Regions from separate parts of the Mycobacterium sp. URHB0021 genome, predicted to be linked through region 2. Evidence: riboswitches for the same ligand, from Rfam matches in the RefSeq annotation. Region 2 holds a riboswitch; the other holds the start of a gene.
The links. Region 2 has a riboswitch for S-adenosylmethionine ahead of ACVWWN_RS20890 (hypothetical protein). Riboswitches for the same ligand answer to the same signal wherever they lie in the genome.
Positions count from the first base shown of each region.

Region 1: another riboswitch for S-adenosylmethionine. It lies ahead of ACVWWN_RS36110 (hypothetical protein); the one in region 2 lies ahead of ACVWWN_RS20890 (hypothetical protein).

Region 1 is NZ_JBSRZT010000002.1:6,912,322-6,916,851, reverse strand. Features, by position in the region: gene recC (exodeoxyribonuclease V subunit gamma) at 1-1,651, opposite strand, end outside; gene ACVWWN_RS36115 (HD domain-containing protein) at 1,658-2,275, opposite strand; SAM riboswitch class IV at 2,408-2,519, shown strand; gene ACVWWN_RS36110 (hypothetical protein) at 2,553-2,912, shown strand; gene ACVWWN_RS36105 (hypothetical protein) at 2,916-3,233, opposite strand; gene ACVWWN_RS36100 (VOC family protein) at 3,232-3,609, shown strand; gene ACVWWN_RS36095 (STAS domain-containing protein) at 3,590-3,964, opposite strand; gene ACVWWN_RS36090 (magnesium transporter CorA family protein) at 4,259-4,530, opposite strand, start outside.
Region 2 is NZ_JBSRZT010000002.1:3,791,563-3,796,092, reverse strand. Features, by position in the region: gene ACVWWN_RS20900 (DUF2637 domain-containing protein) at 53-865, opposite strand; gene ACVWWN_RS20895 (helix-turn-helix domain-containing protein) at 862-1,086, opposite strand; gene ACVWWN_RS20890 (hypothetical protein) at 1,216-1,809, opposite strand; SAM riboswitch class IV at 1,844-1,954, opposite strand; gene ACVWWN_RS20885 (helix-turn-helix domain-containing protein) at 2,370-2,774, opposite strand; gene ACVWWN_RS20880 (tetratricopeptide repeat protein) at 3,222-3,659, shown strand; gene ACVWWN_RS20875 (helicase-related protein) at 3,920-4,530, shown strand, end outside.

The sequences.
Region 1 (4,530 bases), 3.1 Mb from region 2:
TCAATGGCTGTGCACGGGTGAGAGATTCGACGGTATGCGCAAGCCTGTCCACGAATTCGGCCAGCTGCCCGGCGAGTTCGACACGGTTGCTGCCGACGTCGTCGAGCGGCAGGGTGGTGTCGATCCAGGCGTGCGAATCGTCGGACATCGCCACTCCGGCGAGGACGCGGTCGATACCGAAACGCCAGGTGTTCTGGACGAAGTCGACGCCGAACGGTTGGCGATGTGCGCGGTCGAAGCCCCAGCGGATGTTGGCCTGACGGACCCACCGGGTGATGTCTTCCAGGTTGTCGTCGGTGAACCCGAATCGGGCCCGCACCGGTTCGGTCTGCGCGAGGTTCAGCACCTCGCTGGACGTCGCCCGCCCGCCGGCCAATGCCAGCAGTTGGGACGCGACGCCGAGCAGCGGATTGGTTTGCACGAGTGAGCGGTCAGCCAGGCGCACCCGCAACTGATGGGCCGGATGCACGCCACGGATCATGTCGCCGAGCCCGAAGCCGGCGACGATCAGCGGCGCGTAGGTTTCGATGTCCGGGCACATGACGAGGATGTCGCGGGGTTCCAGAGGCCTGTCGTCGGCGAGCAGACCGAGCAGGACCTCTCTGAGGACGTCGATCTGACGGGCCGGCCCGTGGCAGCTGTGGATCTGCACCGAACGGTCAGTTGGGTTGTGCGCCCGGCCTTCCGGCCTGACCGCGTTGGCGGTGATATCGGATTGCAGCCAGCCCAGGAGGCTATCGGGTCGGTCGGTGCCGGCCAGGTATTCGTCGGTCTGCGTCTGGGCGGGCAGGCTGCGTTGCAGCTCGCGCAGGTCGCGGCCGAGAGTGGCCAGCAAGGGGTGGGCCACTTCGCGGTGGCTGGTGTCGTCGCGGCGGGGGACCGGCCCGTGAATGCCGCGGAGTGAGGACCACAGGTCATCGCTGGGGTGCGGTAACCACAGATGGAGTTCGTGGTGGGTGGCCAGGGCCTCGAGAAGTTCGATCTCGGTGCTCGGCAGTCTCGTGTGACCGAAGAGCGAGATCCGCTCTGGCAGGCTGGTCGGGGATTCCTGCAGGGAGGCAACGGTTTTGGCGTGCCTGATGTGGGGCGGGTCGGCATCGATGCGGTCGACGAGCGCACGCCACAAGGCTGGCTGCCAGTGAAGGTCGGGCGTGATGTCGCCGGTGGTTTCGCGTTCCCAGTCGACGAGCAGCTGCGGCCGCTGGCGTGCATACGAGGCGAACAACCCGGCCAGCCGGCGGGCCACCGAGTAGCGCCGGCCCTGCCGAAGCTCCTTCTCCTCACCCGCTTCGAAATGCCCGAGGTGGGTGGCCAGAGGTTTGCACCAGGCCTGCGCGCAGCTGGCGTCGATGACGTCCAGCATTGGCCAGACCATGGCATCGGGTGACCACGGGTCGTCTTGGGCCGTGCCCGTGATCTCTCCGATGAGCGACCGGGGGTTACGGAACGAGATGCCCGCGCAGACACCGTCCTGACCGTCACCGCGCCCGAGGATGTGGGAGAGGCGCTGACTCAGCCAGCGCTCAACTCCCTTGGCGGGCACGATGACGAGTTCTTCGGCGAACGGGTCGGCGAGCGGATCACTCAGGAGCGCACCGAGGCCGTCGGCCAGGAGATCTGTGCGCTCGGCACGGTGCAGGTGCATGGCCATCGAGCGTCAGACTACGGCCGGCTGGCCGTCGCCTTTGACGAGGCGCGTCAATTCCCGGAGCACACGGTCGAGTTCGCCGACCATCCAGCTGCTCAGGCCGCGCCTGCGATAGGCATCCAGTAGCTCGCCGTAGTACCAGAGATGGTCGTGCGGGTTCTTTCGGTTGAACCGGTCCCACAGTGACGGCCCGTGCGTGTGGTAGTCGCGCAGCATCGACCTCGCGTTGTCGAGCTTGTCGGCGACCGAGACCAACAGCATGTCCTGGCCGACGTCCGCCAGGTGGTCGATGTACTTTTGCTTGCGCTCCGGCCACGGCGGCTTCGGCACCTCGTTGGTGTCGCTGCACTCCTCGACGATGCGCGCGACCTCGTTGCCGAAATTGACGCGGATCTCCTCCAGCGTCGGGGGACCGCCCTGATCCTCGACGGCGTCGTGCAGCAGCGCCGCGATGGCCTGCGTCTCCGAGCCGCCGTCGTTGAGCACCAGCCCCGCGACCGTCAGCAGATGCCCGACATACGGGATGTCGCCGCCCTTGCGGACCTGGTCGTGATGCTTCTGCTCGGCGTACACCAGCGCTTTCGAGAACTGCCCCGTCAGTATCGGAGTTGCGGTTTGCTCAGTCACCTTCTTTTGCCTCCTCTTCCAGTACGACCATAGCGAGAGGGAGTGACATTTCTGTTTGCCCATCTCTCAGCGAGAAAGTCGCTGACGGGTCTCGAACGACCGCCCGCGCGGGACGAACTACACTCGTCTCAGCTTCACGAGATGCCGTCGCCAAGCTCCGACTGGACGGCACGCCAACCCCACGCTCGTGGGTGGCTCGGATGACGAAGCGGTCTGCACCAGCCGGTGCGGGCAAGAGCGCCTCGGCCGCCGGGGCCCGGAAACCTGAGAGCCTTTCGTGCGTAAGTCCTTCTTCCGCCATTTCATCGCCGACCCCGTGTGCGCGTTGTCTGACCCCGGTCATCACGTCGACATCGGCCGCTACTTCATGGCCGTGGTCAAGTCGTCGGTCGCCGTCCGGGTCACCGGGGTCGTCGGCGACGACGGGTTGGTCCGCCTCGACTGGGACGACGGGTCGGCCCGTCTCTGGCATCACCGCCCGGCGGATCTCGAATTCGCGCTGCGAGACACCGCGGGCCGCGCCGAATGGGCGCCGGAATGGCAGGTGCTGCTCGTGCCGGGCGCCGCTTTGGCCGACGAGCGCACGGTGTTCACCCTCGCCACACCCGACCAGCACAGCGAGTGCATCGCCGGTTGACGGTTACTCGAAGTCAGCCCTGCCCAACGGTGTTGGAGTCAACGGCGTTATCGTCACCGTGTTGGAGACACCGCTGACGCTCACGAGGCTGTCGTTGCACTCGATCGCCTTGTGGTCTCCGACGCCGGCGACGCTGATCTGCCCGCCCGGCTCCGGCGGCGCCACCGTGGGGTAGCTCGGCATGCTGGGGAAGCTGGGAATCGTCGGGATCGTGCCGCCGGGCAGCGCACTCTTCACGCTGTAGACGATCACGCCCGCGACCCCGCAGATGGTCCCACACGGCCGTTTGCGGTGCCGGGATTGCGGCAACTCCGCCGCCATGATCGGAAACCTGCGCTCCGTCGTGCTCGACACCAAAGATCCGCGCCAACTCGGACAGTTCTACGAGGCGGTGCTCGGCGGAACATTCGAGGCGGTGGACGACACCTGGTCGGTGCTGACGGACCCGACCGGCCGCCGCCTCGCGTTCCAGCTGTCGCCCGAACACCAACCGCCGCGCTTTCCCGACCCCAGGGGTTCCCAGCAGTTCCACCTCGACATCCAGGTCGACGACATCGACACGGCCGAGCGTGACGTGTTGGCGCTGGGCGCCAGCCGGGTGACGGACGCCGAAGGTGAAGACCGCTTCCGGGTCTTCCGCGACCCCGCGGGGCACACCTTCTGCCTGGTCTGGGGCATCACCCCAACCGATGTCTGATCGCGGCAGGCAGCGTCCCCTCGGGATCGCACAGTCGCAGGACTCGCAGCACCGCACCGCTGGCGAGCAGAATCCAGCTCACGGATGCCTGTGCGCATCGTGTTTCGATTGTGCGTAGCGCCGAAAACCCTGCGGTGCCAAAGAATTCCACCTGGCTCAGGTCCAGGATCAAGTGACGGCAGTTGGCGGCGCGCCCGAAAACGTGGGCCGCGAGGCACTCGGCGTTCGAAGCGTCGATGTCGCCGGCGACGCCGATGCGCACCTCGGAGGGACTGAGCCACTCGGTCGAGGCAAACAATCGGTCACCGCCGATCGCGGCCACGGGCCTGCCCGACGCCGGGCGGTCAGAGGGCATTGCTTCGGACATAAGTGTGGTTACGGAAGTAGACATAGCCGACATGGCTCCAATGGTCAGACTAAGAGAGAGCTTGAGGAATAGCGTCAAAAGGGCCGCATAAGCAGGAATGTTGATTCTGCACGCCTACGACGTTTGAAGGCTGGAAACTCAACCTGATCCAACTGTATCGCGAATCGGCCGCTTTCGGAGATTCCGCGTCGATTCAGCGTCGACTCTCATCGACCCGCCAGGATTGACGCTAACGCGCGACAACAGCAAAAGTGACCAAAGTCGCGGGCAGGCTCAGCAGCGCTACAGCCAGTCCCGGCGCCTGAACGTCCAGTACAGCCCTGCCACGCACAGCACGATGATCGCCGTGCTCGCGACCCACCCCCAGAATGTGCTGACGCCGGGATACTGCACGTTCTGGCCGTAGTAGCCGGTGACTGCCGTCGGCACCGCGATGATCGCCGCCCACCCCGTCAGCTTCTTCATCACCGTGTTGAGCCGGGCATCCTGCAGGGACAGGTTCGTCTCGAAAACCGTGGTCACCATGTCCCGCAACGATTCCGTCCACTCCGACA
Region 2 (4,530 bases):
CGGGCCGGTAGACGGTCGCTCCGCATGGAGTGATTGCGCTGTCTGCGGTTTCCTACACCAGTTCCAGCGTGCGCTGACGGTGCGCTGCGGCGGCGGCGATAACCCGAGATACGGCCGAATGATGCACCCCGGTGTTCTTGGCGATCCGGTTCTGCGGATCACCAGAGTCGTGGGCGGCGAGGATGCGCGCGACCACCGCGACAGGTTGGCGTGTGATCTTCTCAGCAACCAGCACGGCCGCGAGTACGCGGTTCGGTTCGTCCGCGCTGGGAACCGCGCCTTCCGTCGCGGACGCATTCGCGTCGTTGCGGTCCGCCATCGCCACGGAGGCGGGTGTCGCGATCGAGGCGTCGCGTCTCGAAGTCGCGGTGATCGCGCTCGGAGCCGCGGTTACTCCCGCGCTACGCGTCGCGTTACGGCTGCGACGTGCAGGTTTGTCACCAACTGCAACGAGCGCGAGCGTGGAGACGCCGATCGCCAGATCGATGACGAGAGGCAAGACGGGCGCGAGTCCTGGCCGGATACCCGCGATCACCGCGAGGTCGCGCAAGGCGACGAACGACAAGATGAACGCGCCCACCGCGAGTGCTCCAGTCGCGGCCACCGCCGCGCGGTAGACAGCACCCGAGGCGGTCACCTCGGCCAGCACGGCAAGACCGTGGACCGACAGCAGGAGCACGATGGGCGGCACCGCGGCGACACTCCCAGCGAGCGGCCGAGTATCGGGCGCAGCCGTGAGCCACGCATGCGCCACGTTGCCCGCCAGCGACACCCATGTGGCGAGAATCAGCCACGTCCAGAAGAACCGGACCGCCCGCCGATGGTTCCTGCGCGTGATGTCGCCCTGGGTGAGGTTGGTGGTCATTGCTGGTTCCCCGCCAGGACATGGTCGAATGTCCGCTCCCCGATCGTTACGGTGACGCGAGCTTTGGCTCCGAGGGCGTTGAGGTACTCGGACAAGGTGCTCAAGAGCACATCACCCCGGCGCTCAAGTTGAGACACGCTGCCCTGAGTGGTGCACAGTCGAGCCGCCATCTCGGCCTGGGTAACTCCGGCCTCGCGGCGGATCTCCGCCAGTTCGATCATGAACTGAGATTAGCTGCGACTGATATCAGTTTCAACTGATACACGCTTGTTAGCTTGGTCGAGACGGGACGCGATAGCTGCCCCTGCGAGCCCTGTGCTGTCCAGGTCGCTCCGCTGCGGTGACGTCGGTCAGTCCGCTTGTTGCTCTCGGCGTTGGCGGACGACGTCTTCGGGGTTCGTGGTGGCAGGCGCGTCACCGAACTTCGCTGCGAGTTTCTGCAGCAGCGCCGTCTCCTGCGTGGTTGGAGGGTCGACCCCAACCAAATACCCCGACTGCGGGTCCCCGGCGTCACCGTCAGGTAGGGCATCGAGGTCAGCCAGCCAGTGCTGGGGAATCGTGTAGCCGTGGTTCTCCCGCATCGCCCGCTCGATGAACTGCCTGGTCGTCTCGGTCGGCCGCCGACGGATGGCTGGAACGCAGGGTGCCACCGTCTCAACCGTGGCGAGATTGAAAGAGCCACTTGAGATCACGTATAGCACGTGATACCTAGGCTTCCATTCGGCGCGGCCACCGAAGATGAGCGCCGAACGCAGACGGTCAGGATCGTGATACCACAGCGTCAGTTTCAAGTCGTCACCTTCGATTTCGACGCGGCCATCGTCGTGAACGGCAACGACCTTCACTTTGACAATCGGCTGCCCGTCCTGGTGTGACTTCTTCCCCTGAATCCAGTGCATCAGGTGGCCGGAGCCGTACGAACCGCAGGAACGATTCTGAGACATTGCGGTACTCCAGAAAGATTGGGCCTCCACTGCCGAGGCGCTCCTGCCCGCACCCGTTGGTGCCAGCCGCTTCGTCATCCGAGCCACCCACGAGCGTGGGGTTGGCGTGCCGCAAGTCGGAGCTTGGCGACGGCATCTCGTGAAGCTCTCTCGATTTTACGGACGTCCGCGTCGGCCATGGCTCTTCGGGGCGCTTTGGGTGGAGCTGCCGGGAATCGAACCCGCTTCTCTACCAGGCAGTATGCCTTCTGAGCTGCATGCTCGCTCCGTCCCGGTCCGGTTCAGTCCCGCTCGTTACCTGCGGTTTTGTTCTCGGGTCTTGACGGCGTCAAGACCGATCACACCGCTGCAAGCCGCCGGTTTCAGATGCCTTGCAGTCGTCATAACAACAGCGTCTGCAACTTCCTGGGCCAGTCATGAAGCTCTCCGCATGTCCCTGACACAGCAGCACGACAGCTGCACGCGCCACTGGTACGTCTTGTCCGGCACCGAGTAGTGCACATCGAAAGACAGCTGGCCACAGGACCTTCATCGCGTTGCGGGGATGCAGATCCTCCCACTCAGCAACCAACCGCTCGCGGGAGATGGGCGCGCCCGGCAGCTTCCGTTCGACCGGAAGGGTCATATCGCTTTCTCCTTACGAAATCGTCAAGGTCTTCCGCCTGGACAAACGAGCGGCGGCCGATCTTAACGAGGGACAGTTCGCCGTCCTTGACCAACGCGTAGAACGTGGTGGGGCTGATGCCGCCCAGCTGATGCCGGGCTTCTTTAACCGGCACGAGGTGCCGGTTATGTTTCTTGTCGCACCATGGGCATAGAAGAAAATCTTCTTGGGGTATCTCGGGACGTTCAACCGCGCGTGCAGGCGCCGGAGTTGGGCCCTCCCGCCGGACGGCTGCCGCGCTGACGGCCTCGTTGACGACGTCGCGGATGGCTTGGGCGAGCCGGTCGGCGGCGTCGCTCATCGCTGTTGTCTCCGATCATCGGTGCGCTGAATAGTGTTGCGATCCAACCAATCCAGCACGTCTGACCAACGGTAAAGCACCCGCCTTCCTCGTTTGACGAACATCGGCCCAGTGCCCCTGTATCGATCCTGGGCAAGAGAAGCGGTCGTGGTGTGGAGGTACTGGGCCACCTCAGCGGGCGTGGCGAGTGCTGGAAGTTTATCGGGCATGACCGCCGATGATAGGAATTGAAAGGGGCTGGTGCCATCTCCACGACACGGGCACGGCTGGGCACTCAGGTGCATCCGACCGCCGCGAGCTGTCGCTGAAACAGCACGGTGATGGTTCCTCTGGGCGATCTCGATCTGGGTGGTCATCGTGTTCCCCTTCTGGCGGTGAGGTCGTACGTCACCGTTCGCTCGCCAACTTCAACGACGATCTTGGCGTCCACGCCGAGTGCCGTGAGTCATGACGCCACCTGTCGCCACCACGGCTAGAGTCCACTCGCATGGGGACATTGACGTAACCGCCGCTGAACTGCAAGCGATCACTGCTGAGGCCAAGAGTGGCGATGTTGCAATGCAAAACGTCCTTGGGACCATCTTCTTTCAACGTGGAGATCTGGATAGGGCTGAGCAGTGGTTGCGGACAGCTGCTCTCGCTGGCCACTACGACGCGGCTTACAACCTCGGCGTCCTGTTCCTCAATGATCGAGCCAACGAACCTGCGGCGGAGCGGTGGTGGCAACATGCTTCAGCGGGTGGCCACGCGGGAGCCAAGCATGCACTAGGGATCTTGTGTTATCAGCGCGAAGATATGGCAGGAGCCAAGCGGTGGTGGGTGGAAGCAGCTCGCGCCGGTGACCAGGATTCCATTGACAAACTCGAAATATTGCTCGCCGACTGAGCCGCTTGGTCTCGACGCCGTCGCCGTTAGTTCCTTGTACATGATCGGTACGAGCCCGGCGAGCAGCTTCTGTGACAGGTCGGGTTGTTGAGGATCTGGGCCGAGAGGTAGACGAAATAGTCACCGCTGAAGGGCTGTGCTCAAGGAGGGGAACAATGTCGGACGCGGCCTCGCGCCTCTCGGTCGACGATCGTCTTCACGTCTCTGCGTCGGCCAGTCCTCGTATCCTCCACCCATGACCGCGCAACTGGGCCGACTCGATGACTGATCAGACCGCCGCCGGGGCCTCGACACGTTTGGAGGACCTGCAGGCTGGGCTCAGATTGTCCGGCTTGTTGCCGCAGACCGTGTCGATCCTTGCGGTTACTGCCCACGGACCTGATGCGGTCACGCTAACCTTCCAGGATGTCAGCGGCGCTCTGGGCCAACGACTGCTCTACCGCACCGACGAGGCCGCGCTGTCGATTGAATCCCCGACCGCCCGCTGGCAGTTCGACGCGGACCCTGCCGAGTTCCGTCTTGCTGCCGAGGCGTTACGGATCCGGATGGCCGGTCTGCACGACCCGATGGTCGCGGTCTCGTCGAGTGCGGTTGAGCCGCTGCCGCACCAGATCCGCGCCGTCTACGGCGAGCTGCTGCCCCGCACCCCGCTGCGCTTCCTGCTCGCCGACGACCCGGGGGCCGGAAAGACGATTATGGCCGGGCTCTACGCCAAGGAGCTGATGCTGCGGGGTGATCTGACCCGAATGCTAATCATCGCCCCGGGCAGCCTGGTCGAGCAGTGGCAAGACGAACTGGCCACCAAGTTCGGCGTCGCCGCCGAGCTGCTGTCGCGGGAGATGATTGGCGGGCTCGTCGATGGCAACCCGTT